DNA from 3 places in the Streptomyces sp. NPDC012888 genome. Region 2 is predicted to be linked to each of the others. Evidence: riboswitches for the same ligand, from Rfam matches in the RefSeq annotation. Region 2 holds a riboswitch; each other region holds the start of a gene.
The links. Region 2 has a riboswitch for cyclic di-AMP ahead of ACFY61_RS22430 (LysM peptidoglycan-binding domain-containing M23 family metallopeptidase). Riboswitches for the same ligand answer to the same signal wherever they lie in the genome.

Region 1 (7,397 bases), on a different contig from region 2:
TAGGGGGGATGCTCGTGAGGGCCTTCACAAGGTGCCGGGATGCCTCTGCTACACTGCGCGGCCCACGTGACACAGGTCATGGCGCGCAACGGGAACCACGGTGTAACGGGAGTCGTTGTAGACCCGGCCTGAACTGGCCTGCAAGGCCGAAAGTGGACTGGACCACGGCCTTCGTCCTTACCTCCGACACGAAACCCGTGGCGTCCGCTATTCGCACAAGCGCGCGCCCGAGGGGGTTCCGGGGGCTCCGGAAGGGCCCCGCGGGCCCTCCGGAGACCCCCTTCCGAGGCTTTTCCTTGTGAAGAACTTCACGAACTTTCCTCGGGAGATGGCCGCCCCCACCCCCGGAATCCATGGTTCAGCCGGTCGTCAGGCGATCGACCAGGCGATTCCGTCCAGGATGTCGTGCTCGGAGACCACCACTTCACGGGCGCCGATGCGCTCCATCAGGGTCAGCAGGATGAGCGAACCGGCGCCGATCACGTCCACCCGGCCGGGGTGCATGACACCGATCGCCGCGCGCTCCTCGTGGCTGGAGGTCAGCATCCGCTCGGTGATCTCGCGGACCTGCTCGACGGAGATCCGGGCGTGGTGGATCCGCTCGGAGTCGTAGGCGTCCAGTCCCAGCGCGATCCCGGCCACCGTGGTGACCGAACCGGCCAGTCCCACCAGGGTCTTGGCCTCGCCCAGCGGCACCGTCTCCTGGGCGAGGTCGAGGGCGGCCTCGGCGTCCCGGTGCATGGCCGCCACCTCCTCCTCCGACGGCGGATCGCTGATGCCGCCGTCGTGGGCCAGGTGCCGTTCGGTGAGGCGTACGCAGCCGACGTCCACCGAGCGGGCGGCGACGACGTGCTCGTCGCCGAGGACCAGCTCGGTCGAGCCGCCGCCGATGTCGGCCACCAGGAACGGCTTGGCCAGGTGGTCGGTGCCCTTGAGCTCCCTGGTGGCACCGGTGAAGGAGAACTCCGCCTCCTGGTCGCCGGAGATCACCTCGGGCTCGACGCCGAGGATCTCCTTGACGCCCCGCACGAACTCCTCGCGGTTCTCGGCGTCCCGCGAGGCGGAGGTGGCGACGAAGCGGATCCGCTCCGCGCCCAGACCGGCGATGACCGCCGCGTAGTCCCGGCAGGCGGCGAAGGTGCGCTCCAGCGCCTCGGGCGCCAGCCGGCCCGTCCGGTCCACGCCCTGGCCGAGGCGGACCACCGTCATGCGGCGGTCCAGTTCGACCAGATCGCCCGTGGCCGGGTCGCAGTCGGCGACCAGCAGGCGGATGGAGTTCGTGCCGCAGTCGACGGCGGCGACCCGGGTCACGCGTTCCCCTCCACGTCCTCGGACGCCTCGTCACCGCAGACGGTGACGCAGGCTCCCTTGGCCCACCACTCGGGCAGCATGGCCAGTGCCTCGTCACCGAACGGGTTGACGCCCGGGCCGGCCGCTAGCGAGTGGCCGACCAGCACGTGCAGGCACTTCACCCGGTCCGGCATGCCGCCGGCGCTGGGGAAGCCCTGGAGCACCTCGATGGCGTCGCGGCGCCGGATGTAGTCCTCGTGCGCGGCCCGGTAGGCGGCGGCGAGTTCCGGGTCCTCGGCGAGCCGGGCCTGCATCTCCTTCATCACGCCGTTGGCCTCCAGCGTTCCGATCGCGGAGGCGGCGCGCGGGCAGGTCAGGTAGTAGAGGGTCGGGAAGGGCGTGCCGTCGGGGAGGCGGGGGGCCGTCTCGACCACGTCAGGCTGCCCGCAGGGGCAGCGGTGCGCGATGGCGCGCAGCCCGCGCGGGGGGCGGCCGAGCTGCTGCTCGAACGCCTCGATGTCCGCGGCGGTCGGCTCGGTCCGGTCGGTCTGGGGCGGGGGCGTCTGCATGCCTGGAAAGGTCTCTTCGTTCGGTCGGTGGTGTGTCGGTGGCGTGGCACTACTCGGTGTTCGGGCGGTCGGCCTTGTCCACGCCGTCCCAGACGTTCGAGTACCAGGGGCGGTCGGCCGCGCCCTGTTCGGTGCGGCGCCGTTCCTCGGCCTCGGCGTCCGGGTCGGCCATGGTGAAGCCGATCTCCCCGGGCTGCACGAAGTGCAGGTGTCTGCGGGCCTGCTGCCTGACGTAGGCCGGGTCCTGCCAGCGGGCCTTCTCGTCGCGCAGCTCCTCCAGGCGCTGGCGCGCCTCGTCGGCGGCCCGTTGCTGCTCGGTGATCTCCGAGCGCTGGGAGACGTACTGGCGCATGGGATAAGCGAGGGCGACGACCAGCGTACAGAGGACGAGCACCAGCAGGGCGGCCCGTCCGGTGAGCCGGCTGCGGCGCACCTGACGGCGCGACTGGGAGCGGTAGACGTGGGCCGCGGTGCGCTCGCCGAGCTGCCTGAGCCTGGTCGCGGTGGAGAACCGGTCCCGGTTCCCGGCCATGTCGCGCCTCCCCTTCATACGCAGTACGTCCCCGCCCACGGTACGGGACCGCGGGCGGGGACGTAGGGAGGCTCAGGCCGTGATCAGCCCTTGCTGTTTCTACTGGTTCGCAGGGCGGAAACGCGGGAAGGCGGAACGGCCCGCGTACACCGCGGCGTCGTCGAGGATCTCCTCGATGCGCAGCAGCTGGTTGTACTTGGCGACGCGCTCGGAGCGGGCCGGGGCGCCGGTCTTGATCTGGCCGCAGTTGGTGGCGACGGCGAGGTCGGCGATGGTGACGTCCTCGGTCTCGCCGGAGCGGTGCGACATCATGCACTTGAAGCCGTTGCGCTGGGCCAGCTCGACGGCGTCCAGGGTCTCGGTCAGCGAGCCGATCTGGTTGACCTTCACGAGCAGGGCGTTGGCGGTGCCCTCCTCGATGCCGCGGGCCAGGCGCTCCGGGTTGGTGACGAACAGGTCGTCGCCGACGAGCTGGACCTTGGCGCCGAGCTTCTCGGTGATGACCTTCCAGCCGGCCCAGTCGTCCTCGAACAGCGGGTCCTCGATGGAGACCAGCGGGTACGCGGAGACGAGCTCCTCGTAGTACTCGGTCATCTCGGCGGCCGAGCGGGACTGGCCCTCGAACTCGTACTTGCCGTCCTTGTAGAACTCGGACGCGGCGACGTCGAGCGCGAGCGCGATGTCCTTGCCGGGGGCGTAGCCGGCCTGCTTGATGGCCTCGAGGATGAGGTCCAGGGCCTCGCGGTTGGAGCCGAGGTTCGGGGCGAAGCCGCCCTCGTCGCCGAGGCCGGTGGAGAGGCCCTTGTCCTTCAGCACCTTCTTGAGGGTGTGGTAGACCTCGGTGCCCCAGCGCAGCGCCTCGGAGAAGGACTCCGCGCCGATCGGCGCGATCATGAACTCCTGGATGTCCACGTTGGAGTCGGCGTGCGAGCCGCCGTTGAGGATGTTCATCATCGGAACGGGCAGCAGGTGCGCGTTCGGTCCGCCGAGGTAGCGGAAGAGCGGCAGGTCCGAGGCCTCGGAGGCGGCGTGGGCCACGGCCAGGGAGACGCCGAGGATGGCGTTGGCGCCGAGGGAGCCCTTGTTGTCGGTGGCGTCCAGGTCGAACATGGCCTGGTCGATCAGGCGCTGCTCGGTGGCGTCGTAGCCGACCAGCTCGGGGCCGATCTGCTCGATGACGGCCAGGACGGCCTTCTCCACGCCCTTGCCCATGTAGCGGCTGGGGTCCCCGTCGCGGAGCTCAATGGCCTCGAAGGCACCCGTGGAGGCGCCGGAGGGAACTGCAGCACGGCCGGTGCTGCCGTCGTCGAGGCCTACCTCGACCTCGACCGTGGGATTGCCTCGGGAGTCCAGGATTTCCCGGGCTACGACGACGTCGATGGACGGCACGAGCATCTCCTTCTGGGATGTGACGCGAGATGTGCGGTGGCGCTCGGACCGTGGCACGGCCCTGCCGGACTAGAGCCTAACCGGCTTCGGGCGGTCGGCCAGCCGACCGCCCGGGTCCTGGGACGAAAAAGGGCCCGAATACCTGCCTTCCAGGACATACGACCCTTGCGGAGGGGTCCGCGGAGGGGTGCGGACGCACAGCCGCCCGGTGCGTCGGGGACGCACCGGGCGGGTGTGGGTGCCCGGAAGGGGCGGGGTCAGGAGAGGTTCAGCTTCTGGCCCGGGAAGATCAGGTCGGCGTCCGGCACGATGTCCTTGTTCAGGTCGTGCAGCTTCTCCCAGCCACCCTGGATCTGGTGGGCGTCGGCGATGGCACCGAGGGTGTCCCCGGCCTTCACCTCGTAGGACCCGTTGCCCGTCTTGGGGGCGGCCGGCTTGGCGGCGGGCTTCGACGGGGCCGGAGTCTGGGTGCGCTCGGACCGGGTGGTGGTCTCGGTGCGCTTGGTCTCCTTCTTGGACTCCGTCTTCCGGGTCTCGGTCTTGCCCTTGGAGGAGGACCCGTTCGAGGTGCCGGTGGAGCCGCCGCCGTTGTACGCGGCGTTGGTCAGGCCCTTGCCGCAGTGCGGCCAGGCGCCCTTGCCCTGGCCCTTGAGGACCTTCTCGGCGATGGCTATCTGCTGCGCCTTGCTGGCCTGGTTGGCCTGCGGGGCGTAGGACTTGCCGCCGAACGCGGCCCAGGTGGACGCGGAGAACTGGAGGCCGCCGTAGTAGCCGTTGCCGGTGTTGATGGACCAGTTGCCGCCGGACTCGCACTGGGCGACGGCGTCCCACTGCGAGGCCGTGGCGGCGTTGGCGGTGCCCGCGGCCATCAGCGGGGCGGCCGCGGCGGCGCCGACGACACCGGCGAGCGCGACGACGCGGGTGGCCTTGGAGGCGCGGCGGTGCTTGCCCTTGCCGGAAAGCAGCATGGAACTTCTCCTCACCGACGCCTGCGAGGTGAGCTGTCGGGTTCGGGCGAGTGAGTTGCCCGGTCACGCGTCCTAGCGCGTGGCTTAACCCCTAGCCGGTCGGTGACCGCCGGTCAGACGGCCGCCTTCCGGCGGAAACCTTGGTTCCCCCGCTCCTGCCTTCGGCGCTCGAAGCGACGACTGTTCCCTCCGTCCGCCGGCAGGATTCGGCGATGCGGTCGAAGGAGCCCACGGTGGCGGGCGATTCAGAAGGTAGACAGGTCCCGCCCGGATCTTCAACGTGCGTTTCGAGCGCGAAACGGCCCCTACTTGCGCTCCCCGGAGGGGTGTTTGCGCAGGTGAGGGGCCGGTTCCCGGAAGGTCACAGGTAGGACACGCCAGTTGGGCGGAAGAGACGCATGTCTCACTTACACGAAGCGGACATTAAGCGCTTTCCGGGGCACTGAACTCGCCCTATTCGTGGGTTACATCCAGATTCTGACCCGGCTTGATGAGGTCGGCGTCGCCACCGATGACCTGCTCGTTGGCCTTGTACAGGGCGCTCCAGCCGCCCTTGACCCCCTGCTGGTCCGCGATGCTCGACAGGTTGTCGCCCGGCTGGACCGTGTACTTCGACTCCGAAGTGGCGTCGGGGGCGGTCGGGGACTCCACCGCGGGCGCCCCGCGGTGCTTCCCGGTGCCCGACCCGGCGCCGGGGGCGGTGGGCTCCGTGGTGCCGCCGGGGGCGGTGGGCGCCGTGGGGTCGGCGGGGCCGATGGGTGCGGTGGGGTCAGCGGGGTTGCCGGGGGCGGAAGGTGACGTGGGATCGGTCGGTATGACCGGAGTGCCCGGCCCACCCGGAAGGCCCGGAGTGCCGGGTGTGGTCGGGTTGGTGGGAATGCCCGGGATGCCCGGGGCGTCCGTCACGGGCGGCGCGACCGGAGCGGTCGGGTCAGTCGGCGCGGTCGGCGTGGTGGGAGCCGTCGGCGTGGTCGGCGCCGTGGGCACCGTGGGCGCGGTCGGCGTCGTCGGCGCGGTCGGCGTCGTCGGTACGGTCGGCGCCGGCGTGACCGGGGCCGTCGGCCCGCTGGACGCCGGGGGCAGCGGTGCGGGCATGGTGCCGGGGGCGAACACCCCGCCGGGCGTGGCCGGGAGGTGGGTGTCCGGCCGGGCGAAGGTCTCCTCCGGGCGCTCCGGGGCCTTGGCGTCGGCCTCCGGCGCGCCCGGGTCCACCCCGGCGGACGGCCCGTTCAGGGTGAGCCCGGCGGACACGCCGCACTGGCCCCAGGCCGACGGGCCCTCGGCGGCCAGCACCCGTTCGGCCACGGTGATCTGCTGCGAGCGGCTGGCGAGGTCGGCGCGCGGGGCGTAGTCGAGCCCGCCGGCGTCCTTCCACTGCTCCTGGGTGAACTGGAGGCCGCCGTAAGCGCCGTTGCCGGTGTCGGCACTCCAACTGCCGCCGCTCTCGCACTCGGCGACCTTGTCCCAGGTACCCGCCTCGGCGGCGTTCGCGCCCGTGGCCGCGAGCAGCGGCAGGGCGAGCGCGGAGCCGGTGACTCCGGCGGTGACCACGATGGCGGGGGCCTGGCGGGGTCTTCTGTGACGGCCGTTCCCGGAACGCATGAGGGTGACCTTTCGCGTGACTGCGGGGAGGTGACGGAACCTAGCGCTCCTCGAACGTCTGTCACAAGTCGATGCAGCGCAGATCACGCGAAGGTCACATTGGCCGGTCAGGGGGCGACTGGTGGACTGACTCCGGGTCAGTGGGTTTGCTGGGTGTGAACCTCACCGGAAGGGTGCGCAGGCCACGCATGATCAGCCCGCCGCGCCAGCGCAGGTCCTCCGGGGGTACGGCCAGGGCCAGATCCGGAATCCGCGTCAGCAAAGTCGCGAGGGCGGTCTGGCCCTCCAGCCGGGCCAGCGGGGCACCCAGGCAGTAGTGGATCCCGTGGCCGTAGCCGAGGTGCTGGTTGTCACTCCGGGAGAGGTCCAGGGTGTCCGGTTCGGCGAACCGGGCGGGGTCGCGGTCGGCGGCGGCGAGGACCACGAGCACCGGGTCGCCGGCAGCGACGTCCTGGCCGCCGAGGGTCAGCGGGCGGGTGGCGAACCGCCAGGTGGCCAGCTCCACCGGGCCGTCGTAGCGGAGCAGTTCCTCCACCCCGGTGGCGAGCAGTCCGGTCTCTCCGGCGGCCAGGGAGGTCTGGAGGCGGGTCCGCTGGTCCGGGTTCATGAAGAGGGAGTGGATGCCGTTCCCGATGAGGTTCACGGTGGTCTCGAACCCGGCGAAGAGGAGGATGAAGGCCATGGCGGCGGCCTCGTTCTCGGTGAGGTGCTCGCCGTGGTCACTGGCCCGGATCAGACCCGAGATCAGGTCGTCGCCCAGGTCGTCCCTCTTGCGGTGGATCAGGTCGACGAGGTAGTTCCGCATCTGCTTCACGGAGCGGGCGACCCCGCCGCGCGGGCCGCCGCCGTGGCGGATCATCATGCCGGCCCAGTCGCGGAAGTCGTCCTGGTCCTCCCGCGGTACGCCGAGCATCTCGCAGATGGCGTAGATGGGGAGCGGGAACGCGAACTCGTGGATGAGGTCCGCCTCCCCCCGGCCGGCGAAGCCGTCGATCAGGTGGTCGGTGAGCTGCTGCACCCTCGGGGTGAACTCGGCGACCCGGCGCG
Region 2 (7,397 bases):
CCACAGCCCCCACCTCGACCGGGTCTTCTTCGGCAACAGCGGCACCGAGGCGGTCGAGACCGCCCTGAAGTTCGCCCGCTGCGCCACCGGCCGGCCCAGGATGCTGTACTGCGCGCACGCCTTCCACGGGCTGACCGCGGGCTCCCTCTCGGTCAACGGGGAGAACGGTTTCCGCGAGGGCTTCGCCCCGCTGCTCCCGGACACCGCGGTCCCGCTCGGGGACCTCGGCGCGCTGGAGCGGGAACTGCGCCGGGGCGACGTGGCCGCCTTCGTGGTGGAACCGGTCCAGGGGAAGGGCGTGCACGAGGCCCCGCCCGGATACCTGCGGGCCGCCCAGGAGCTGCTGCGCCGGCACAAGGCCCTGCTGATCGCCGACGAGGTGCAGACCGGCCTCGGACGTACCGGCACCTTCTACGCGTACCAGCACGAGGAAGGGGTGGAGCCGGACCTGGTCTGCGTGGCCAAGGCGCTGTCCGGCGGATACGTGCCGGTCGGGGCCACCCTCGGCAAGGACTGGATCTTCAGGAAGGTCTACTCGTCCATGGACCGGGTGCTGGTGCACTCGGCCAGCTTCGGTTCCAACGCGCAGGCCATGGCGGCCGGGCTCGCCGTCCTGTCGGCGATGGAGCAGGAGGGGCTCGTGGCCCGTGCGCGGACCATGGGTGACCTGCTGCGCGGACGGCTGGCCGCGCTGGTGGGCGAGTACGAGCTGCTGCACCAGGTGCGCGGCCGCGGCCTGATGGTCGGCATCGAGTTCGGGCGGCCGTCCTCGCTGGGGCTGCGCAGCCGGTGGGCGATGCTCCAGACGGCCCGCAAGGGCCTGTTCGCGCAGATGGTGGTGGTGCCGCTGCTCCAGCGGCACCGGATCCTCACCCAGGTCTCCGGGGACCACCTGGAGGTCATCAAGCTGATCCCGCCGCTGGTGGTGGACGAGCGGGACGTGGACCGGTTCGTCACCGCCTTCCGGGCGGTGATGGACGAGGCCCACGAGGGCGGCGGCCTGATGTGGGAGTTCGGCCGCACCCTGGTGAAGCAGGCCGTCGCGAACCGCTGACGGCCTGCTCCTGCGGTCAGTCCAGCAGCCGCTCGCGGAGCCGGCCGAGGGTCTCGGGGGAGAGGCCGAGGCCCTCGGCCAGGTACGCGTCCACGCCTCCCCAGGTCTCGTCGATGGTCTCGAAGGCCGCGGACAGGTACCCGGCCCGGGCGTCGAACAGGGGCGCCAGGAGGGCCATCACCTCGGGGGAGCGGGCCTCGGGGGAGTCGCTGCCCCGCCGGACCCGGTAGCGGCGGTGCGGGGCGTTGGACTCCAGGTAGTCGGCCATGACGGCGGGCCGGTCCACGCCCAGGGCGAGGAGCGTGACCGCGACGGACAGGCCGGCCCGGTCCTTGCCGGCCGCGCAGTGCATCAGCGCGGGCACGCTGTCCTCGGCCAGGGCGTGCAGGACCCGGCTGTGCTCGGCGGTACGGGTGCGGACCATCCGCCGGTAGGAGTCCTCCATCCGGGCCGCGGCCCTGCCGTCGCCGAGCAGCCGGCGCAGCTGCTCCAGGTCGCCGTCGCGGACCATCTTCCAGAACTCCTTGCCGTCCGCCGGGTCGGAGAGCGGGATGTTCACGTTCCGGACGCCGGGGAGCACCACGTCGGGGCCCTCGAGGGTGACGTCGGCGGCGTTGCGGAAGTCGAAGATGGTGTGCAGCCCGAGCGATCCGAGAAACTCTGCGTCGGTTTCGGTGGCATGTGCCAGATGTCCGCTTCGGAAGAGTCGTCCCGACCTGACCCGTCGTCCGTCCGTCGTCGACAAACCGCCCACATCACGGAAGTTGCGCACACCGGACAGTTCGGGCTCGATGGACGAAGGGTGGGGTATCTGCTGCGTCACGTGGACTCCTCCGCGTCGGTTCCGGCTCGTGAGCAGGATCATACGGTGACGTTGCGTGGCGGACGGGGAAAGTCGAATTCCCCTGCTGGAAAGGCCGTTGACGCCCGGGAATGGACGGAGGGTGACCGTAATCGCGCCGGCCCCCGAAGCTGACGAATAGTCCGCTGAATTCATGGCTTGTTCCGTGCCACCGAACTCGATTACGGTCAGCCCCGATCCGGGTGGACCGCCAAATCCTGCCGCCACCCGGGAAACCGCACCCGACCATTCATGAGCGCGGCAGGAGCGGGGGAACCAGGTAGGCCGCCGCAACGGATCTTCTTTCCGCTGCGGCTAGGGGTGAAGCCGTACATGTCCGCATGTGAGGCCGGACATCTCCAGTCCGAACCCGACAGCTCACCTCGCAGGCGCCGGAGAGGAAAGAGCCATGCCCGGAAAGGGTAAGCACCGCCGCCCCAAGTCCAGCCCGATAACCCGCGGTTTCGTCGCGGCCGGCACCGGCGGCGCGGCCCTCGCGCTCCCGCTGCTCGGCGCCGCCGGTGCGAACGCGGTCGAGCTGCCCGCCGCCCAGGCGGGCGGCAAGATCCCCGCCCAGCGGACCGCCTCCGTGCCGCAGACCGCTCCGGCTGCTCCGGCCGCCCCCGCCGCCGCGCCGCAGAAGGCCCGTTCCGTCTACACCGTCGTGCCGGGTGACTGCCTGTCGCAAATCGCCCAGGACCAGGACATCTCCGGCGGGTGGGAGCGGCTCTACGCGGACAACCGCGAGGCCGTCGGCTCCGACCCCTCCCTCATCCACCCCGGCCTGCGGCTGCAGTTCGGCGGAGCCGCCGCGCAGCCGGCCGGCGCACGGGCCGAGGCCCCCGCCGAGGCTCGCGCCGAAGCCCCGGCCGAGGCTCCGGTCGAAGCCCCCGCCGAGGCCGCGCCGGTCCCCGCTCCCCGCCAGGAGAGCGCCCCGGCGCCCCGCCGGGCAGCCCCCGAGGCCGAGGCCCCGTCCGGCTCCACCTCCACCTCCACCTCCACCTCCACCTCCACCTCCGGCGCCTCCGCCGCCGGGTTCGTCGCCCCGGTCACCGCCCGCGTCTCCACCCCGTACGGCGCCAGCGGCGCGATGTGGTCCAGCGGCACCCACTCCGGCGTCGACTTCGCCGCGACCTTCGGCACCAGCGTCAAGGCCGTCGGCGCCGGCACCGTGGTCAAGGCGGGCTGGGGCGGCTCGTACGGCAACGAGGTCGTCATCCGGCACGCCGACGGCCACTACTCGCAGTACGGCCACATGTCCCAGCTGTCCGTCTCGGTCGGCCAGACCGTCAAGGCGGGCCAGCAGGTCGGCCTGGTCGGCTCCACCGGCAACTCCACGGGCCCGCACCTGCACTTCGAGATCCGGACCGGCCCCGCGTACGGCTCCGACGTCAACCCGCTGAGCTACCTGCGCTCGAAGGGCGTGGGAATCTGACGGATTCTTCCGTCCGCAGACGACCGGGAGCCGGGAATCCGAGGGGGATTCCCGGCTCCGGGCCTATTCCGGTCCGACTCGTGGCAAAGATCACGGTCCGTCAACCCATGGCTACGGTCGCGTAGGTCACAGTCTTGCGTGAAAGATATGGCGACGTGGCAGGCGACGACTCGACGACTCAGACATTCCAGGCCATTGGCTCGTACGTGGCGCTCGGCGACAGTTTCACCGAAGGAGTCGGGGACCCGGGACCGGGAGACTCCTTCGTCGGCTGGGCCGACAGGCTGGCCGTCCTCCTGGGCGACCGCCGCGACGAGCACGACTTCCGCTACGCCAACCTCGCCGTACGGGGCCGGCTGCTCGACCAGATCGTGGCCGAGCAGGTGCCGCGGGCCAAGGAGCTCGCACCCGACCTGGTCAGCTTCTGCGCCGGCGGAAACGACATCATCCGCCCCGGCAGCGACCCCGACGACGTGGCCGAACGCTTCGAGGCGGCCGTCGCCGACCTCACCGGCGCCGTCGGCCGCGTCATGATCACCACCGGCTTCGACACCCGCGGCGTACCCGTGCTCCGCCACATCCGCGGCAAGGTCGCCACCTACAGCGCCCACGTGCGCGCCATCGCCGACCGCTACGACTGCCCCGTGCTCGACCTCTGGTCCCTCAGGTCCATCCAGGACCGCCGGGCCTGGGACGGCGACCGGCTGCACCTGTCTCCCGAGGGCCACACCCGCGTCGCCCTGCGCGCCGCCCAGGTCCTCGGCCTGGACGTCCCCGCCGACCCCGACCAGCCCTGGCCGCCGCTGCGCCCCCGCGGCTCCGCCGAGGCCACCCGCGACAACATCCAATGGGCCCGCGAACACCTCGTACCGTGGATCGGACGGCGGCTGCGCGGGGAATCCTCCGGAGACCACGTGGAACCCAAGCGGCCGGACCTGCTGCCCCTGTGACCCACGGGGACGGGGGCCGCATCCGGAATCCTCCGGCCGCGGTACGCGTTGGGGAGGGCAGAGACCGTCTCTACCGACCCACCAGCACGCCCCCAGGAGGCGCCTTGACCGGCTCCCGTCCCGGCTCCCGCCCGTTGCGCCAGCGGATGCGCGAACTGCGCTCCGCAGCATTCGGCGCGGACCCGACCGGCGCCCGGATGGAGCGCATCCGCCGCTCCCCGAACTTCGCCGACGGCGTCTTCCAGAACCCGGTGGGCGCCCGCCACCGGCCCACCGGCTCCAAGAAGGAGCTCGCCAGGATCTACTTCCACAAGGAGCAGCGGCTGGGCCGCAGCCCCGGCGCGCCCGTACCCGTCCACCCCACCACCCTCTTCGACCTGGCGAAACCACCCGCCGGCGGACTGCGGCTGACCTGGATGGGCCATTCCAGCGTGCTCGCCGAGATCGACGGCCGCCGGATCCTCTTCGACCCCGTCTGGGGCGAGCGCTGCTCCCCGTTCCCGTTCGCCGGACCCAAGCGGCTGCACCCCGTCCCGGTGCCGCTGGCCGCGCTCGGCCCGGTCGACGTGGTGGTCATCTCCCACGACCACTACGACCACCTCGACACCCCGACGATCAAGGCGCTCGCCGGCACGGACACCGTGTTCGCGGTGCCCCTGGGCGTCGGCGCGCACCTGGAGCACTGGGGCGTCGCTGGGAGCCGCATCCGGGAACTCGACTGGAACGAGTCCACCGAGGTCGCCGGCCTGACGCTGACCGCCACCCCCGCCCGGCACTTCTGCGGACGCGGACTGCGCAACCAGCAGCACACGCTGTGGGCCTCCTGGGTGGTCGCCGGCGAGCGGCACCGGATCTTCCACAGCGGGGACACCGGCTACTTCCCCGGCTTCAAGGAGATCGGCGCCAACCACGGCCCGTTCGACGCCACCATGATCCAGATCGGCGCGTACAGCGAGTACTGGCCCGACATCCACATGACCCCCGAGGAGGGCGTCCGCACCCACCTCGACCTCCAGGGCGGCAGCCCCCACGGGGTCCTGCTCCCGATCCACTGGGGCACCTTCAACCTGGCCTTCCACCCGTGGGCGGAGCCCGGCGAGTGGACCGCGGACGCCGCCGCGGAAGCCGGCCAGGAGATCGCCCTCCCGCTGCCCGGCCAGCCCTTCGAACCGGACGGAGAACTCCCCACGGCCCGCTGGTGGCGCCCGGTGGCCCGCCCGCTCCCCGCCCCGGGGCGGAGCGCCCCGCAGGTGGTGGACGTATCGGCGGACGAGCCCTCCCGGGCCGACCTGGACCTCGCGGGCGGACCGGGCCCGCGGACCACGCCGACCCCCTGACGGCGCCCCGACACGGGCCGGCCGGCGTCACCGCCTTGGGCCGGTCGGGCGGTATCCCCCGCCCACGGCGAACGGAACCGCTCACAGGGGGTACAAGGATCCGAACCGGACCCTTCGGTTCCCCGTGATGCTTGGAGGACGCCGTGCACGCGACCCCCCGCCCGCCCCGACGCGCGGCGGCCAGGGCGGGCGCCGCCGCGGCCCTGGCCGGGGTGCTCGGGGTGCTGCTGTCGGGCTGCGGTGCGAGCGCCACCCGGGTCGACGGCGCCCGGGCCGCCGGCCGCGCCTTCGAACAGGCCCTGGCCTCCCGGGACTACGCGGCGGCATGCGCCCTGCTCGCCCCCCGGACCCGCGAGGAACTGGTGGAGGACGGCCGCGGGCCCTGCCCGCAGGCCCTGGAGGAACGACGGCTGCCCGTGTCCGCCGCGGTCAACAGCGCCGAGGTCTACGGCCGGCAGGCCCTCGTCCGCGCCGAGGGCGAGACGCTGTTCCTGTCGCTGTTCGGCGGGGGCTGGCGGATCGTCGCCGCCGGCTGCACACCACAGGGCGACGAGCCCTACCGATGCGACGTGAAGGGCGGCTGAGCATGCGCGTTCTCTTCGTCACCTGCCTGGTCGTCGTCGTGGGCGGCCTGGCCTACTTCATCACGATCGGGGCGATGCACCGATGAGCGCCGACCGGCGACGGCAGCCGGGCTTCTGGAAGGACAACAGCCTCACCCTGGCCTTCGGCACGGGCTTCCTCGTCGTCCTCGTCGCCCAGGCGCTCGCCGGCCACGCCGACTTCAACGAGCAGCTCACCACCGACGGCCTCGCCCGGATCGGCCTCGGCGAGTACGTCACCTCCTCCGACTTCGCCGTCGACGTCACCGAGAACTGGCAGTCGGAGTTCCTCCAGTTCTTCCTCTTCGTCTTCGGCACGGTGTGGCTGGTCCAGCGCGGGTCCCCCGAGTCCAAGGAAGTCCACAAGGCCGGCACCGAGTCCGACCGGGAGCAGCGCGTCGGCGACCACGCCGGTGCGGACTCGCCGGCCTGGGCCGGGGCCCGCGACTGGCGGCAACGGGTCTACTCGGTCTCGCTCGGCCTGGTCATGGGCGGCCTGTTCCTGCTGTCCTGGTTCGCCCAGTCGATCTCGGGCGTCGCCGCCTACGGCGAGCAGCAGCTGAGGCAGCTCCAGGACCCCGTCGGATGGGGCGAGTACATCGGCTCCCCGGACTTCTGGAACCGCACCCTGCAGAACTGGCAGTCGGAACTCCTCGCCGTCGCCGCCATGGTCATCCTCTCCGTCTACCTGCGCCAGCGCGGCTCCCCCGAATCCAAACCGGTCGGCTCCGCCCACACCTCCACCGGCGTCGAGGGCTGACGGGTCGGCGGAGCCGTTAACCGCCCCCGCCGGACCGCACACACCGGGGCAGCTCCCCGAGGAACCCGGTCAGCGCCCGCGCCCCCAGCCGGAGCGCTTCGATCCGGACGTTCTCGTCGGGCCCGTGCCAGCGGTCCCCGGGCAGCCCGGTCCCGAAGAACAGCACGGGAGCGTCACAGGCCCGCGCCAGCTGCGCGGCCGGCGCCGCGCCCCCGTTGCCGACGGGACGGGCCGGCGACCCGTACGCACGACCGACGGCGCGGAACAGCGCGTCCAGGGCCGGGTGACCGGCCGGCGTCCGGTACGGGTCCGAGGTCGTCGGGGAGACGTCGATGTCGTACGCGTACCCCTCCCGCCGCCGCCCCGCCAGCCAGCGGCGCAACTGCTCCGCCACCCGGTCGGCGCGCTGGTCCGGTAC
Region 3 (7,397 bases), on a different contig from region 2:
CGACGTGGCGCTGACCGTCCTCGGCGGCGGCGAGTCCTCCCGGCTGCACAACCGCCTGGTGCGCCGCGACCAGACGGCCGTCGCGGCCGGTTTCGGCCTGCTGCGGCTGGCCGGCGCCCCCTCCCTGGGCTGGCTGGACGTGAAGACCTCGGCCGGGGTCGAGGTGCCGGACATCGAGGCCGCGGTGGACGAGGAGCTGGCCCGGTTCGCGGCCGAGGGCCCGACGGCCGAGGAGATGGAGCGCGCCCAGGCACAGCTGGAGCGCGAGTGGCTGGACCGGCTGGGCACCGTGGCCGGCCGTGCCGACGAACTGTGCCGGTACGCGGTCCTGTTCGGGGACCCGCAGCTGGCGCTGACCGCCGTCGAGCGGGTGCTCGACGTCACCGCCGAGGAGGTGCAGGCCGTGGCCGCCGCCCGGCTGCGCCCCGACAACCGCGCGGTGCTGGTGTACGAGCCGCTGAACGCCGCCGGGAACGACGAGAACGAGAACGAGGGGGCGGAGCAGTGAGCGAGACCGCAGCCGTCACGATGACCTTCCACCCGCAGCCCCAGGCCGGCCAGGCCAAGCCGTGGGCCTTCCCGGCCCCGGAGCGCGGCACGCTGGCCAACGGCCTGACCGTGCTGCGGTGCCACCGTCCCGGCCAGCAGGTGGTGGCGGTCGAGATCGTCCTCGACGCCCCGCTGGACGCCGAGCCCGAGGGTCTGGACGGCGTGGCCACGATCATGGCGCGGGCGCTCTCCGAGGGCACCGACAAGCACTCGGCGGAGGAGTTCGCCGCCGAGCTGGAGCGTTGTGGGGCCACCCTCGACGCGCACGCCGACCACCCGGGCGTCCGGGTCTCCCTGGAGGTCCCGGCGTCCCGGCTGCCGAAGGCCCTCGGCCTGCTCGCCGAGGCCCTGCGGGCCCCCGCCTTCGCCGACAGCGAGGTGGACCGGCTGGTCCGCAACCGGCTCGACGAGATCCCGCACGAGCTGGCCAACCCGCAGCGCCGGGCCGCGAAGCAGCTGTCCAAGGAGCTGTTCCCGGCCGCCCTGCGGATGTCCCGGCCCCGCCAGGGCACCGAGGAGACCGTCGCCCGGATCGACTCCGCCGCCGTCCGCGCCTTCTACGAGGCCCACGTACGGCCCGCCACGGCGACCGCCGTGGTCGTCGGCGACTACACCGGGACCGACCTGGACGCGGTCCTCGCGGACACCCTGGGGACCTGGACCGGCGGTGCGGCCGCACCGCGCCCGGTTCCGCCCGTCACCGCCGACGACACCGGGCGCGTGGTCATCGTGGACCGGCCGGGCGCCGTCCAGACGCAGCTGCTGATCGGCCGGATCGGCCCGGACCGGCACGACCGGGTGTGGGCCGCCCAGGTGCTGGGCACCTACTGCCTCGGCGGCACCCTCACCTCGCGCCTGGACAAGGTGCTGCGCGAGGAGAAGGGCTACACCTACGGGGTGCGCGCCTTCGGGCAGGTCCTGCGCTCCACCGAGGAGGGCACCGGCGCCGCCATGCTGGCCATCAGCGGCTCGGTGGACACCCCGAACACCGGCCCGGCGCTGGAGGACCTCTGGAAGGTCCTCCGTACCCTCGCCGAGGGCGGACTCACCGACGCCGAACGGGACGTGGCGGTGCAGAACCTGGTGGGCGTGGCTCCGCTGAAGTTCGAGACGGCGGCCTCCGTCGCGGGCACCCTCGCCGACCAGGTCGAGCAGCGGCTCCCGGACGACTACCAGGCCCGGTTGTACGCGCGGCTGGCCGAAACCGGCACGGTGGAGGCCACTTCGGCGGTGGTCAGCGCCTTCCCCGTGGACCGGCTGGTCACGGTCCTGGTGGGTGACGCCTCACAGATCGAGGAGCCGGTCCGGGCGCTCGGCATCGGAGAGGTGACCGTGGTCGCCAACTGACCCCGGCGCAGCGCGTTTTGACGAAGGGCCCCGGTGGTTCGTCCACCGGGGCCGCTTTGTGCCGTCAATGTCCGCTTTGCTGGAGAGGTTTCCTGTATGCGGTGTGGCGTGGGTAACAAAAAGGCCTCTCTGTTTGGTGATTGACTGATGATCCGCCTAGCGTCGGTCCCGCTGTCCGTCAGCTGCAACAGCCGCACCCGCGGCACCGGACAGCGATCGCCGAGTCCCCGTCAGGCGCGAGCCTGGGGAGCCGGGGACCCACACAGTCCCTGGGGTGAATCGGACCGCCTCGCAAGAGGGGGCCCGTAGGAGACCTTCCTGCTCCGAACCCGTCAGCTAACCCGGTAGGCGAGAGGGAAGGAAAGGATCAGCCTCTCCATGGCGTTTGGCAGTCGTGCCGCCGGTAAGCACCGTGGCTCCAGCCGTCTGAGCAAGAAGACCGCCGGCATCGCCGGTATCGCCGCCCTGGCCACCACGGGCGTCGTCGGTTCCTTCGCCGCTCCGGCCTTCGCCGCCGACAACAACGACAACTCGGCCCAGGACACCGGCCTGAACGCCGTCGTCGTCGCGGACGACGTCGCCGGCGACATCGAGGACCAGGCCCAGGCCCAGCAGCACGCCGCCGACGCGGCCGCGGCCAAGGCCGCCGCCGAGGCCGAGGCGAAGCAGCGGGCCGCCGAGGCCAAGCGCATGGCCGAGGCCCGCGCCAAGGCCGAGCGCGAGGCCGCCGAGCGCGCCGCCCGCGAGGCCGAGCGCAAGCGCATGAACACCTTCGTCTCCCCGCTGGCCGACTCGTACGTCTCCACCTCGTACAAGGCCGGCGGCAGCATGTGGTCCTCCGGCAGCCACACCGGCATCGACTTCCACGCCGCCTCCGGCACCGTGGTCCGCGCCGTCGGCATGGGCACCGTCGTCGAGGCCGGCTACGGCGGCGCCTACGGCAACAACGTGGTCATCAAGCACGCGGACGGCACGTACACCCAGTACGCCCACATGTCCTCGCTGAGCGTCCGCGCCGGCCAGCAGGTCAGCGCCGGGCAGCAGATCGGGCTCTCCGGCTCCACCGGCAACTCCAGCGGCCCGCACCTCCACTTCGAGGCCCGCAGCGGCTCGGAGTACGGCTCGGACATCGACCCGATCGCCTACCTCCGCTCGCACGGCGTCACCGTCTGACCCGAGGCGACCCCCGCGCTCACGGGAAGACCCCGGCCCGGTTCCCACCGGCCGGGGTCTTCCCGTTCCCGCTCCCGTTCCTGCTCCCGTTCCCGCTCCCGGCCGATTCCCGACTCCGCTCGGAAATTGCGGCATTCTGCAATAGAGTCGGGACAATGGCACCGGTCATGAGGCGGAGGTCTGTCTTGCGTATTCCAGCGCGTGCGGTGTGCTCGGCAATCCGCGACGACATCGTGGGCGGGGTATTCCAGCCCGGCGCGAGACTCACCGAAGAAGTGCTGGCCCGGCGATACGGAGTTTCCCGCGTCCCGGTGCGCGAGGCGCTGCGCACGCTGGAGTCCGAGGGCTTCGTCACCACCCGGCGCCACGCCGGGGCGTGCGTGGCCGAGCCGACCGAGCAGGAGGCGGCCGACCTGCTGGAGCTGCGGGCGCTGCTCGAGCCGCTGGCGGCCTCCCGGGCGGCCCGGCGGCGTACGGACGGGCACCTGAAGGTACTGCGCGGCCTGGTCCGGCTGGGCCAGGGGCGGGCGCGGCAGGGGCAGGTCGAGGACCTGCGGGCCCTGGGCGGCTGGTTCCACGAGACGCTGGCCCAGGCCTCGGGCAGCCCCGGGCTGATCGCCCTGCTCGCCCAGCTCCGGCACAAGGTCGCCTGGATGTACACGGTGCAGGCGCCGGCCCGGCCGGTGGAGTCCTGGGCGGACCACGCGGCGATCGTGGACGCGCTGGCGCGCCGGGACGCCGAGCGGGCCCGGGCGCTGGCCGCGGCCCACGCGGAACGCGCGCTGGGGGCCCACCGGATCCGGGTGTGGCCGTCCGTGGCGGTGAGGGAACCGCAACGTGCCGTAAACACGGCGAGCGGCCGGCATTAACACGAGCCGTATACAAAGACCGGGGGAACCGCCCCGCGTTTCGAATTCGCGCGTTCGCGCGGCGGCGGGAAATGCGGAGCGCCTGTCCGGAATTCACCCCTGACCAATTCGGTCTGCTCGCGGGGCCGGGCCATTACGGAATTCGGCCAGCCGGGAGATTCACCCGGGACGGGCGGCGCGACGGAGCACCCGTGAAAACGACGGAAGCCGCGGCCCTGAAGGGGAGCCGCGGCTTCGCGTGCGTACCGGCGCCGAACCCGAAGGGGTCAGACGGTCTCGGGGAGCTCTTCGAGACCCTCGGCGACCAGCTTCGCCAGACGGTCGAGAGCGGCCTCCGCGCCCTCGGCCTCCGACGCGAGCACGATCTCCTCGCCACCCTGGGCACCCAGGCCCAGCACCGCGAGCATCGAACCCGCGTTGACCGGGTCCCCGCCCGCCTTGGCGATGGTCACCGGGACGCCGGAAGCGGTGGCCGCACGGACGAAGATCGAGGCGGGACGAGCGTGCAGGCCCTCGGCCCAGCCGACGTTGACGCGGCGCTCTGCCATGGTGATGCCCTTCAGGTTCTTACGGTTGTCTAGACCAGTCTCTCACGGCGTCCGGAATGCTCGGACCGACCTGCGCCCGGGATTCCCGGGCCGTTCGGCCTTTCATAGCTTGCACCGGTTTGTCCATGCCTGCCTAACGCGCCGCGCGCTCCCGCGACGGCGCGTTCCGGTCGTAAGATCACCCCATGACCCTCGCGTCGGACCCTTCGTACCCGGCCCACTGGGAGGCCGACGTCGTCCTCCGCGACGGCGGCACCGCCCGGATCCGGCCCATCACCCCCGAGGACGCCGGCCGCCTGGTCAGCTTCTACGAGCAGGTCTCGGACCAGTCGAAGTACTACCGGTTCTTCGCCCCCTACCCCCGGCTCTCCGACCGCGACGTCCACCGCTTCACGCACCACGACTACGTCGACCGCGTCGGCCTCGCCGCCACCGTCGGCGGGGAGTTCATCGCCACCGTCCGCTACGACCGCATCGGCCCCGACGGCCGCCCCGCGACCGGCCCCGCCGACCAGGCCGAGGTCGCCTTCCTCGTCCAGGACGCCCACCAGGGCCGTGGCGTGGCCTCGGCGCTCCTCGAACACATCGGCGCGGTCGCCCGCGAGCGCGGCATCCGCCGGTTCGTCGCCGAAGTGCTGCCCGCCAACACCAAGATGATCAAAGTGTTCAAGGACGTCGGCTACCAGCAGACCCGCAGCTTCGAGGACGGCTCCGTCCGCCTCACCCTCGACCTCGAACCCACCGCCGAGTCCCTCGCCGTGCAGCGAGCCCGGGAACAGCGAGCCGAGGCCCGCTCCGTGCAGCGGCTGCTCGCCCCCGGCTCGGTCGCGGTGATCGGAGTCAGCCGTTCCGGGGCCGGCGTGGGCTCCGCGGCCCTGCGCAACCTCCGTGACAGCGGCTTCCGCGGCCACCTCTACGCCGTCAACGAGGCCCTGCCGCCCGGCATCGCGGGCGACCTGCTGGAAGGCGTCCGCGCCTACCGCACCCTCGCCGAGATCGGCGCCCCCGTCGACCTCGCCGTCGTCGCGGTGCCCGCCGAACGCGTCCCCGACGTGGTCGCCGCCTGCGGCGAGCACGGCGTCCAGGGCCTGGTGGTGCTGTCCGCCGGCTACGGCGAGAGCGGCCCCGAAGGCCTGGAGCGCCAGCGCGAACTCGTCCGCCAGGCCCGCTCCTACGGCATGCGCATCATCGGCCCCAACGCCTACGGCGTGATCAACACCGCGCCCGGGGTCAGCCTCAACGCCTCCCTGACCCCCGCACCGGCCCCCGCCCGGGGCCGCATCGGCCTGTTCAGCCAGTCCGGGGCCATCGGGATCTCGCTGCTGTCCGGACTGCTGCGGCGCGGCGAAGGACTCTCCTCCTTCGTCTCCGCCGGCAACCGCGCCGACGTCTCCGGCAACGACATCCTCCAGTACTGGTACGAGGACCCCGACACCGACGTCGCGCTCATGTACCTCGAAACCCTCGGCAACCCGCGGAAGTTCACCCGGCTCGCCCGCCGCACCGCCGCCGTCAAGCCCGTCGTCGTCGCCCGGGGCGGCCGGCACAGCGGAGCCAGCCCCGCCGGACACGCCGTCCCCGGCACCCGGCTGCCCGACGCCACCGTCTCCGCGCTGCTCCGCCAGGCCGGGGTGATCCGCGTCGACACCGTCACCGAACTCGTCGACGCCGGGCTGCTGCTGGCGTCACAGCCGCTGCCCGCCGGCCCCCGGGTCGCCATCCTCGGCAACTCCGAGTCCCTCGGCGTCCTCACGTACGACGCCTGCCTCTGGGAGCGGCTGCGCCCGCACGCCCCGGTCGACCTCACCACGGAGGCCACCCCCGACGACTTCCGCGAGGCGCTCTCCCACGCCCTGGCCGACGACTCCAGCGACGCGGTCGTCGTCACCGCCATCCCCTCGGTCGAGGAGCCCGGCCTCGCCGACGAGCTGGCCGAAGCCCTCCGCGCGGCCGTCGCCGCAGTCCCCGCCGGCCGGCCCGCCAAACCCGTCCTCGTGGTCCACGTCGAGCTCGGAGAGCTGCCCCGGGCCCTCTCCGACGCCAACCCGGGCGCCACCCCCGGTACCGCGCCCGGGGACGAGCCCCGCACCGCGCCCGACCCGGCTCCCGGCACCGCGCCCGACCCGGCCACCGCCCGCGAGGCCGCCGCCCCGGCCACCGCCCGCGAGGCCGCCGCCCCGGGCCCCGGCACCGCCGCCGCCCGCCCCGCCCCGGTGCACCCCGTACGCATCCCCGCCTACCCCGCGGCCGAACGCGCCGCCCGCGCCCTCGGCCAGGCCACCCGCTACGCCCAGTGGCGCCGGGCCAACGCCGACGCCGGCCAGGTCCCCGAGTACGAGGACATCGACGAGACCGGCGCCGCCGCCCAGCTGGCCCGGCTCCTCGACACCGTCGAACCCGGCGGCGTCCGTGCCCTGCCGGACCCCGAGGCCCGCGCCCTGCTGGCCCGCTACGGCATCACCGTGCTGCCCACGCTGCCCGCCCCCACCCCCGACGAGGCCGCCGCGGCCGCCCGCCGCCTCGGCTATCCCGTCGCCCTCAAGACCACCGCCCCGCACCTGCGCCACCGCGCCGACCTGGGCGGCGTACGGCTCGACCTCGCGACCGAGGCCGACCTGCGGCGCTCCTACGACGAGCTCACCGAGTCCCTCGGCAAGCCCGCGGAGCTCCAGCCCGTGGTGCAGGCGATGGTCCCCCGCGGGGTCGACACCGTCGTCCGCTCCGTGATCGACCCCGCCGCCGGAGCCGTCCTCTCCTTCGGGCTCGCCGGGGTCGCCTCCGAACTGCTCGGGGACACCGCCCACCGGCTGGTCCCCAGCACCGCCCGGGACGTCGCCGAGCTGATCCGCAGCATCCGGACCGCGCCGCTCCTCTTCGGCTGGCGCGGCAGCGACCCGGTCGACACCCCCGC

Region 1: it holds a riboswitch for cyclic di-AMP, as region 2 does, so the genes downstream of both, ACFY61_RS18285 (transglycosylase family protein) here and ACFY61_RS22430 (LysM peptidoglycan-binding domain-containing M23 family metallopeptidase) in region 2, are expected to answer to the same signal.
Region 3: it holds a riboswitch for cyclic di-AMP, as region 2 does, so the genes downstream of both, ACFY61_RS04445 (M23 family metallopeptidase) here and ACFY61_RS22430 (LysM peptidoglycan-binding domain-containing M23 family metallopeptidase) in region 2, are expected to answer to the same signal.

What each region holds. Positions count from the first base shown of each region.
Region 1 is NZ_JBIBBM010000009.1:220,830-228,226, reverse strand. Features, by position in the region: gene ACFY61_RS18305 (exopolyphosphatase) at 370-1,311, opposite strand; gene ACFY61_RS18300 (DUF501 domain-containing protein) at 1,308-1,859, opposite strand; gene ACFY61_RS18295 (septum formation initiator family protein) at 1,909-2,391, opposite strand; gene eno (phosphopyruvate hydratase) at 2,491-3,786, opposite strand; gene ACFY61_RS18285 (transglycosylase family protein) at 4,038-4,748, opposite strand; cyclic di-AMP (ydaO/yuaA leader) riboswitch at 4,752-4,925, opposite strand; gene ACFY61_RS18280 (transglycosylase family protein) at 5,202-6,350, opposite strand; gene ACFY61_RS18275 (cytochrome P450) at 6,445-7,397, opposite strand, start outside.
Region 2 is NZ_JBIBBM010000013.1:48,788-56,184, forward strand. Features, by position in the region: gene ACFY61_RS22420 (aspartate aminotransferase family protein) at 1-1,054, shown strand, start outside; gene ACFY61_RS22425 (tyrosine-protein phosphatase) at 1,071-1,877, opposite strand; cyclic di-AMP (ydaO/yuaA leader) riboswitch at 2,129-2,302, shown strand; gene ACFY61_RS22430 (LysM peptidoglycan-binding domain-containing M23 family metallopeptidase) at 2,305-3,330, shown strand; gene ACFY61_RS22435 (SGNH/GDSL hydrolase family protein) at 3,486-4,280, shown strand; gene ACFY61_RS22440 (MBL fold metallo-hydrolase) at 4,427-5,617, shown strand; gene ACFY61_RS22445 (hypothetical protein) at 5,761-6,201, shown strand; gene ACFY61_RS22450 (DUF6766 family protein) at 6,284-6,979, shown strand; gene ACFY61_RS22455 (M20/M25/M40 family metallo-hydrolase) at 6,996-7,397, opposite strand, start outside.
Region 3 is NZ_JBIBBM010000002.1:456,005-463,401, reverse strand. Features, by position in the region: gene ACFY61_RS04455 (M16 family metallopeptidase) at 1-508, shown strand, start outside; gene ACFY61_RS04450 (M16 family metallopeptidase) at 529-1,896, shown strand; cyclic di-AMP (ydaO/yuaA leader) riboswitch at 2,104-2,262, shown strand; gene ACFY61_RS04445 (M23 family metallopeptidase) at 2,275-3,069, shown strand; gene ACFY61_RS04440 (GntR family transcriptional regulator) at 3,255-3,938, shown strand; gene ACFY61_RS04435 (HPr family phosphocarrier protein) at 4,205-4,486, opposite strand; gene ACFY61_RS04430 (GNAT family N-acetyltransferase) at 4,672-7,397, shown strand, end outside.